4 regions of the Nocardia sp. N2S4-5 genome follow, and region 2 is predicted to be linked to each of the others. Evidence: riboswitches for the same ligand, from Rfam matches in the RefSeq annotation. Region 2 holds a riboswitch; each other region holds the start of a gene.
What was found. Region 2 has a riboswitch for S-adenosylmethionine ahead of ACFMRZ_RS27435 (hypothetical protein). Riboswitches for the same ligand answer to the same signal wherever they lie in the genome.

Region 1: another riboswitch for S-adenosylmethionine. It lies ahead of ACFMRZ_RS20420 (aminotransferase class V-fold PLP-dependent enzyme); the one in region 2 lies ahead of ACFMRZ_RS27435 (hypothetical protein).
Region 3: another riboswitch for S-adenosylmethionine. It lies ahead of ACFMRZ_RS24395 (rhodanese-like domain-containing protein); the one in region 2 lies ahead of ACFMRZ_RS27435 (hypothetical protein).
Region 4: another riboswitch for S-adenosylmethionine. It lies ahead of ACFMRZ_RS21275 (amino acid ABC transporter permease); the one in region 2 lies ahead of ACFMRZ_RS27435 (hypothetical protein).

Annotation. Positions count from the first base shown of each region.
Region 1 is NZ_JBIUPM010000001.1:4,469,320-4,471,487, forward strand. Features, by position in the region: gene ACFMRZ_RS20415 (flavin reductase family protein) at 70-609, shown strand; SAM riboswitch class IV at 716-829, shown strand; gene ACFMRZ_RS20420 (aminotransferase class V-fold PLP-dependent enzyme) at 878-2,168, shown strand, end outside.
Region 2 is NZ_JBIUPM010000001.1:5,967,568-5,969,735, reverse strand. Features, by position in the region: gene ACFMRZ_RS27445 (MFS transporter) at 1-100, opposite strand, end outside; gene ACFMRZ_RS27440 (TetR/AcrR family transcriptional regulator) at 321-1,004, shown strand; SAM riboswitch class IV at 1,056-1,166, shown strand; gene ACFMRZ_RS27435 (hypothetical protein) at 1,253-1,501, shown strand; gene ACFMRZ_RS27430 (homoserine O-acetyltransferase) at 1,498-2,168, shown strand, end outside.
Region 3 is NZ_JBIUPM010000001.1:5,331,257-5,333,424, forward strand. Features, by position in the region: gene ACFMRZ_RS24385 (FAD-dependent oxidoreductase) at 1-125, opposite strand, end outside; gene ACFMRZ_RS24390 (hypothetical protein) at 412-849, shown strand; SAM riboswitch class IV at 896-1,015, shown strand; gene ACFMRZ_RS24395 (rhodanese-like domain-containing protein) at 1,033-1,455, shown strand; gene ACFMRZ_RS24400 (O-succinylhomoserine sulfhydrylase) at 1,452-2,168, shown strand, end outside.
Region 4 is NZ_JBIUPM010000001.1:4,653,121-4,655,288, forward strand. Features, by position in the region: gene ACFMRZ_RS21270 (amino acid ABC transporter ATP-binding protein) at 1-332, opposite strand, end outside; gene ACFMRZ_RS21275 (amino acid ABC transporter permease) at 329-1,273, opposite strand; SAM riboswitch class I at 1,285-1,378, opposite strand; gene ACFMRZ_RS21280 (SDR family oxidoreductase) at 1,567-2,168, shown strand, end outside.

The DNA of each region.
Region 1 (2,168 bases), 1.5 Mb from region 2:
CGGGCAACGTAGGTTGGAACTGTACGAAACCAGCGAGACCGCGCCCGCGAGCGGCGCCGAGGCGGTGACATGAGTTCCTCCGATGCCGAACTCGAGGTACCCGACGATCTGAGCGGAATCACCGCGTCCCAGTACCGGTCCGCCATGCGGCACTACCCCGCCGGCGTCACCATCGTCACCCTCGACTCGGCGACCCGGCCGGTGGGTTTCACCGCCACCTCCTTCGCCTCGCTGTCGCTGGATCCGCCGCTGATCTCGTTCAACATCGCGCACACCTCGTCGAGCATCGACGCCATGCTGGCCGCCGACTCGGTGGTCGTGCACTTTTTGGGCGAGCATCAGCGGCATCTGGCACAGCGGTTCTCCCGAGCCGCCGAGGAACGCTTCGCCGACCAGTCCCTGTGGACCCGGCTCGATACCGGCGAACCGGTCCTGCACGGCACCCCCATCTGGGTACGGGCCGCGGTGCACCGGCTGATCCCCGTCGGCGACCACACCCTGGTGATCGGCCTGGCCACCCGCGTCTACGACAACACCGGCGACCAGCCGATCGCCGCTCCCCTGCTCTACTACAACGGCGGATATCACCGGCCGGTGGGGCTTGACTGAATCGGCTTCCAGCACAAGGCTTTCGCGCGTCCAGGATCAGCGGACCATACGTAAGGTCGCAGCGCGGGGTTGACAAGCGGGGCGGCCGTCTGCCAATCTCGGGCCAGGTCATGAGTGCCAGCGTCAAGCCCCGGCTTGCTGGCCGGCAACCCTCCTCCGCGGCGGGGTGCTCCGGGTGACGACCGGGCCGCTGCCCGACCGGGCAGGGCAAGCGCGGACTCCGACTACTCGTTTCCTCCGGAGTCCCATGACCCGAAGGGTTGACGTGATGACCGCTGCTCTCGACCGCACCTGTGCCGCCGTTGCCCGCGTCTCCGGATGCGATCTGCGAGTTCCGTTGGTACAGGGCGGAACTCGCCGCTACGCCAATTTCGACTACGCCGCCAGCGCACCCGCCCTGGCGCAGGTCGCCGATCGGGTGACCGAACTGCTGCCGTACTACGCCAGCGTGCACCGCGGCGCGGGCTACGCCTCCCGCATCTCGACCGACTGCTACGAGGCCGCCCGCGGCTCGGTGGCACGCTTCCTGAACTGCGCCGACGACCAGACGGTCGTGTTCACCCGCAACACCACCGACGCGCTGAATCTGCTGGCGTCCTGCGTGCCGGGCGACACCGTGGTACTCGACATCGAGCATCACGCCAACTTCCTGCCGTGGACACGGCACGGCCGTCGAGTGGTCCCCGCCGCGGACACGATCGAGGAGACGATCCGCCGCCTCGTCGCGGAACTGTGCACCAAACCCGCTGCGCTGCTTGCGGTTACGGGCGCGTCGAACGTGACCGGCGAACTGCTTCCACTGGAGCGCCTGGCTACCATCGCGCACCAGTGCGGCGCCCGCATCCTGGTCGACGCGGCCCAGCTGGCGCCGCATCGCCGAATCGACCTGCGCGCCACGGGCATTGATTATCTGGCCTGCTCCGGTCACAAGCTCTACGCACCGTTCGGCGCGGGTGTGCTGGTGGGCCACCGGGATTGGCTCGACGCCGCCGAGCCGTACCTCGCGGGCGGGGGCGCGGTGCGTGCGGTCACCGCCACCACCGCCGAATGGGCGCCGGCACCGCAGCGGCACGAGGGTGGCTCCCCGAACGTCCTGGGCGTGGCCGCGCTGGCCGCCGCCTGCGACACCCTGGCCGCCTTGGACGAAGTCGCGGTCGGCGAGCACGAGCGTCAACTCACCCAGCGGCTGCGCGACGGCCTGGAAACCGTTGCGGGAGTGCGCTTCCTGCGCATCTGGTCGGACAGCGCCGACGGCGTCGGCATCGTCGCGTTCACCGTGGACGGCTACGAACCGGGCCACGTCGCCGCCTACCTGTCGGCCGAATACGGCATCGGGGTGCGCGACGGGCGGTTCTGCGCGCATCCGCTGCTGGCCCGCCTCGGTGTGGACGGGGCACTGCGCGCCAGCATCGGGCTGGGCACCTGCGCGGCGGATGTGGACCGGCTGATCGACGCGGTCGACACTCTGGTGCGCGAGGGATCGGCCTGGGACTACGGCCGTACCGAAGGTCAGTGGAATCCGGTGCCGGAGACCCGGGAACGCCTCGCTCCGGGAACGG
Region 2 (2,168 bases):
CCCACTGCTTGTCGCCGTCGCTGATGCCCAGGTCCTGCTGGGCGAACGGCAGCGAGATGGTCACGATCGTGGCGTCGAGCACCACCATGAGCTGGGCCAGGGCGATGACGCCCAGCGCCCACCAGCGTGCCGAGCTTGGGCCCGGCGGAGGTATCGGGAGTAACGAGTGTCCCGGTTTCGGTCATGAGGGGACTCCTGCATCGAAAGAATTGTGTCGCCATCGTGTCACCGGACGACAATTGGCGTCAAGAGAAAAATGTCCGAGTGTGACATTTGGCGGTACTAGTCACATTGAGAGCCGATCGCGATAGAATCGGGGCATGCTCGACTCACCGCCGCGTCACGCCCAGCCCGGCCTGCGTGAACGCAAGAAGCAGCAGACCAGGGACCGCATCATCGAGGTGGCGCTGCGGTTGTGCGACGCGAACGGCTTCGAGGCGACGACGGTCGAGCAGATCGCGGAGGCGGCCGATGTGTCGCCGCGGACGGTGAACCGGTACTTCGAGCTGAAGGAGGACATCGTCCTCGCCCCGATCGAGGACTGGGGCAAGGCGATCGGCGCCGAACTGCGCAAACAACCGGTCACGGGGAACGAACTGCAGGCCCTGCTCGACACCTACCTGGCCGTCACCGCGGAGAGCATCTCGGACGGCCCGGTGCCGTTCGAGTGGTTCCAGCGCATGCAGCGGATCAGCCGGACCAGCCCGACGGTACGAGCCCGCAGCATGGACATCGCCGACTCCAAGACCGTCGAGATCCACACCGCGCTCGCCGAGCGCATCGGCGCCGACAGCGAATCGATGACGGTCCGGCTCATCGCGGCCACCTTCAACGCGATCCTGCGCACCGGCATGGAATGCGATGCCGAGGTGCCCGAGGGCGAGCCGGCGGTCTCGGCGGAGGCCAGTGTGCGGGCAGTGCGCGGCGCCTACGACGAGTTCGTCCGCCGCTGCGCGGTTCCCGTGGCCGCGGCCGACGGCGGCGGCAGCGACCCGCGACGATAGCGGCGACCTGGCCTCGCCTCCGTCACCGGCGATCCGCTACCATCCCATTCAGGTCATGAGTGCCAGCGCCAAGCCCCGGCTTGCTGGCCGGCAACCCTCCAGTTGCGGTGGGGTGCTCCGGGTGATGACCGGGCTCTCGAAAGCCGAGAGCAAGCGCGACTTATCAGGAGGTCCCGAGATGTGTTGTTGCCGGTCGCTACCCGAGCCCCGCTGACAGCCGCATACGGCCTTTTCACCTGGAGTAGTACATGAGCGACTCGACTGCTGCTGTCTGCGACCCGGCGAACATCTCCCACGGCCCGCGCGGCACCGAGCATCCGATGCCGTCCGGTCGTATCGCTACCATCGAAGATGTGTGTTCTCCCCTGCTCGCTTCGGCATCGGCCCAGCATGCGCGGCCGACTCGCGGCGGGCGGCCGGTCTCCGGCGGGGCGGCGCACGGCATCGATGACGTTCCGGCCGGCCGGTGTGGCGGGCCCGCGGCGGCGGCACGGTGACCGTGAGCACCGAACCGACGACGACCCGGTCGGCCGCCGCTGCCCTGTTGCCCCCGCCGGACGGCACGCTCGGCACCCTCGCCCTCGGCGCGGTCCGGCTGGAGAACGGGGCGGTGATTCCCGAGGTCGAGCTGGCCGTGCAGCGTTGGGGCGAGCTGTCGCCCGACGCGGACAACGTCGTGCTGATCGAACACGCGCTGACGGGCGACTCACACGTGGTGGGCCCGCAGGACGAGGTGCATCCGCTGCCGGGCTGGTGGGACGGCGTCGTGGGGCCGGGCGCCCCGCTCGACACCGACCAGTGGTGCGTGATCGCCACCAATGTGCTCGGCGGCTGTCAGGGCAGCACCGGGCCGTCCTCCCTCGCGCCGGACGGAAAGCCCTGGGGCGCAAGGTTTCCCGAGATCTCCATCCGCGATCAGGTGACCGCCGAGGTGGCGCTGTGCGACCTGCTCGGCATCGAGCGACTCGCCGCGGTGGTCGGCGGATCGATGGGTGGGATGCGGGTGCTGGAGTGGATGGTCGGCTACCCGCAGCGGGTCGAGGCCGCGCTGGTGCTGGCCGTCGGGGCCCGCGCCACCGCCGATCAAATCGGCACCCAGACCACCCAGATCGCCGCCATCCAGGCCGACCCGAACTGGCAAGGCGGCAACTATCACGGCACCGG
Region 3 (2,168 bases), 640 kb from region 2:
CGCTCGTACAGGTCGATGCTCACCTCGGCATCGGACTTCATCAGGGCGTCGGCGGCGTAGATTCCGGCCGGTCCGGCGCCCACGATCGCAATGCGCAGTGGGTTGGTCGCACTGTATTCCGTCATTCTTACGCGCACCCTCTGGTAGAGAACTCTGTCGTCATGTACTCAGCCGCGTTGTTCAGCCGTCCTTCTTAGCTTAGGCTAAGTTGACGCATGGGCCGGGCCGCACCCCGCCGATCCGACATCCGCTCGATGCTGCTTCGTTGCTGTCCGGGATGTGGTCCGGACCCGGCCTGGGCCGGGCATTCTGTTGAGTCTATCGGTGGTCGTCGTGATCGTTATTCCCGGGATCCGCCGGGAAATGCCGATGTGATCTGCGGCACTCCGGCCCACCAGGGATGATCGACGCATGACCGACGCCGACGAGCCGACCCCGATCGACCAGCGCGACAGCATCAAGTCCCCGGTCCCGTTCCTGGCGGCCGCGGTGGTGGCGGTGCTGGTGCTCGCGGGCATCGTCGCGCTCGCGCTGACCCGGCCGGCTGAGAAGAATCTCACAGACGCCGACCGAGTCGCGATCGCGGCGCGCGATTTCGCCACCGCGCAGGCGGATTCGAATGCCGACCGCCGCGCCACGACCGCCTGCCGCGGCTTCGATGCCGCCCGTTCGCCCCTGGGGCCGGACGCCGTCGGCAAGGAGGTCGAGATCGTGAAGGTCGCCGACACGGCCGTCGAGGGCGACCACGCCCGGGCCGCGGTGACCAGCCGGATCGACGGCCGCGAAACCACGTCGACCTGGAGTTTGACCCGTGCCGACGGCACCTGGCTGGTCTGCGACCGGCCGTGAACGGAGGTTTGACATGCGACCTCGTGACCGGGCACTCTCAATTTCAGGTCATGAGCGCCAGCGCCAAGCCCCGGCTCGCTGGTCGGCAACCCTCCTCCGCGGTGGGGTGCTCCGGGTGACGACCTGGCCACGCATCGGTGTCCTCACGGTGCGGCAAGTGCGGATTCTCAGGAGGTGCGAGAAGTGAGTTATGCGGGCGACATCACCCCGAAGCAGGCGTGGGATCTATTGCGCGACAATCCCGATGCGGTTCTGATCGACGTGCGGACCGAGGCCGAGTGGCGGTTCGTCGGGGTGCCGGACACCAGCTCGATCGATCGGCCGACGGCGCTGATCGAATGGGTCGACGGGACGGGCGCGCCCAACGCGGCGTTCGTCGATCAGCTGAAGCAGGTGCTGGCCGAGCGGGATCCGGACGGCGACGCCCCCGTGATCTTCCTCTGCCGGTCGGGGCAGCGCTCCATCGGCGCCGCGACCGCGTCGACCGCGGCCGGTTTCGCACCGTCGTTCAACGTGCTCGAGGGCTTCGAGGGTCCGCTGGATCCGCAGGGGCATCGCGGCGGCGCGGGCTGGCGCGCCCTCGGACTCCCGTGGCGGCAGTCGTGATCACGGGCGGCGCGTTCGACAAGCCGCTGCCCGAGGGCGTGGGTCCCGCGACCCTGAGCGTGCGCGGCGGGCTGCGGCGGTCCGGGTTCGAGGAGACCGCCGAGGCGCTGTACCTGTCCTCCGGTTTCGTGTACGAGAGCGCCGAGGCGGCCGAGGCCGCGTTCACCGGCGACGTCGAGCATTTCGTCTACTCGCGCTACGGCAACCCGACGGTCGCCATGTTCGAGGAGCGGATGCGCCTGATCGAGGGGGCCGAGGCGTGTTTCGCGACCGCCAGCGGCATGTCGGCCGTCTTCACCGCGCTCGCGGCGCTGCTGGGCGAGGGCGATCGGCTGGTGGCGGCGCGCAGCCTGTTCGGGTCCTGTTTCGTGGTCTGCAACGAGATCCTGCCGCGCTGGGGCGTGGAGACCGTGTTCGTCGACGGCGAGGATCTCGACCAATGGGAGGAGGCGCTGTCGCAGCCCACCCAGGCCGTGTTCTTCGAGACGCCCTCCAACCCGATGCAGACCTTGGTCGACGTCCGGCGGGTGTCCGAGCTGGCGCACGCCGCGGGCGCGAAAGTGGTGCTGGACAACGTCTTTGCCACCCCGCTGCTACAGCGCAGCCTGGATCTGGGCGCCGACATCGTGGTGTATTCGGGCACCAAGCACATCGACGGCCAGGGCCGGGTGCTGGGCGGCGCCATTCTGGGCCCGCACGACTACATCGACGGC
Region 4 (2,168 bases), 1.3 Mb from region 2:
AAGTCCTGGAAAACGAAGCCGATCCGCGAGCGCTGCCGCAGAATCTCGCGTTCACTCAGCTCGTGCAGTTTCGCGCCCTTACGGCGATAGCCCACCAATTCGCCGCTCACCCGGACGCTACCGGCGTCGACCTTCTCCAGGTGATTGATGGTGCGCAGCAGTGTCGACTTGCCCGATCCGGACGGCCCGAGAATGACGGTCACCTCACCGGGCCGAACCGCCAGATCGACCCCGCGCAGCACCTCCTCGGCCCCGAAACGCTTTCGCACCCCGCGTAATTCGACCGCGTACGCGGCGGAACGCAGGCCGTCGTCGGTGTCGGGCTCGCTCATCGGCGTTCCTCCGTGATCTCGGCGATCTTGCCGCGCACCCGCTGCCAGGGTGTCGGCGGCAGCTCGCGCCGGCCGCCCTTGGCGAAATGCCGCTCGATGTAGTACTGCACGACGGTCAGCACCGTGGTGAGCACGATGTACCAGACGGTGGCCACCATCAGCAGCGGCACCACTCGCCCGTTACGGCCGAAGATGACCTGGACCTGGTAGAACAGCTCGGCGATGGCCATCACCGACACGATCGAGGTGCCCTTGAACAGGCTGATCACCTCGTTGGCGGCATTGGGCAGGATGCCGCGCATGGCTTGGGGCGCGACGATGGTGAAGAACTGACGCCGCCACGGCAGGCCGAGCGACTTGGCGGCCTCCAGCTGCCCCGGATCGACCGAGATGATCCCGGCGCGAATGATCTCCGCCGAATACGCCGCCTGGTGCAGCGCCAGCCCGATCACGGCTGCGGTGAACCCGCTGATCACGCCGTTGACGTCGAAGGTCAGGAAGGCCGGGCCGAACGGAATGCCGATCGACATCCGCTGGTACAGGTAGGCGATGTTGAACCAGAACAGCAGCTGCACGATCAGCGGGATGGACCGAAAAGCCCACACGTAGACCCACGCGATCACTTGCAGCACAGGGATTTTCGACAGCCTCGCGACCGCCAGCCAGATCCCGAGCAGGAACCCGAACAGCGTGCCCCAGAAGGTCAGTTCCACGGTCACCCGCACGGCCTCGAGGACCGATCGGGCCGTGAAGTACCGGGTGAAGGTCGGCCAGTCCCAACCGGGGTTGGTGGCGAGGCCGTGCACGAACTGCGCGACCACCACCAGCGCGGCCGCCCCGACCAGCCAGCGCCACGGATGCCAGGTACGCGCGACGGGTAGCGCGTCCTCCTCGGCGGCCGATACCACGCCGGACGACTCTGCGGCGGCCAGTGTGCTCATGGAATCGCGATCCTCCATCGGTCCTGGCGGTAGCACCCGCACCCGGCGAGCGGGGGGTTGCTGCGGTCTCGTCGAGCCAGGTCTCTCAACCGCTCTGGATGGGTGAAATCGACGGTAAAGGAGCCTCGACCGGATGTCTGCCCTCCCGATCACCGTGAATCCAACTGTTGGCAAAGGGTTTTCCCCAGCGGACCCGGGAATTGCACAGGAGAGGACGCCCTCTGTGTACAGTGCTGTTCGCAATACTCTAGTGTGAAATCACAGTTGTTCTGAATCCGCTAGGAGATCCGCTCATGAAAGACCTGACCGGCCGGAAATGCCTGATCACCGGCGCGGCCAGCGGCATCGGCCGGGCCACCGCCCTGGCCGCGGCGCGCCAGGGGGCGCAGCTGTTCCTGACCGACATCGCCGAGGCCGGACTACGGGAGACGGCGCGGCTGGTCGAGGAGGCCGGGGGCCGGGTGGCGGCGCTGCAGGCGCTGGACGTATCGGACTACGACGCCGTGACCGCGTGGGCCGAGCGGGTGCACGCCGAGCACGGCAGCCTCGACGTGGTCATGAACATCGCCGGCATCGCCACCTGGGGCACTGTGGAGAACCTCGAGCACCGGCACTGGCGTGCCGTCATCGACGTGAATCTGATGGGACCTATCCACATCATCGAGAATTTCGTGCCGCCGATGGTGCGAGCCGGGCGCGGCGGCCATCTGGTGAACGTGTCCTCTGCGGCCGGGCTGCTCGCCCTGCCCTGGCACGCCGCCTACAGCGCCAGCAAGTTCGGGCTGCGGGGCATCTCGGACGTGCTGCGATTCGATCTGGAGCGACACGGCATCGGGGTGAGCCTGGTGGTGCCGGGCGCGGTGCGGACGCCGCTGGTGGGCACCGTGCAGATCGT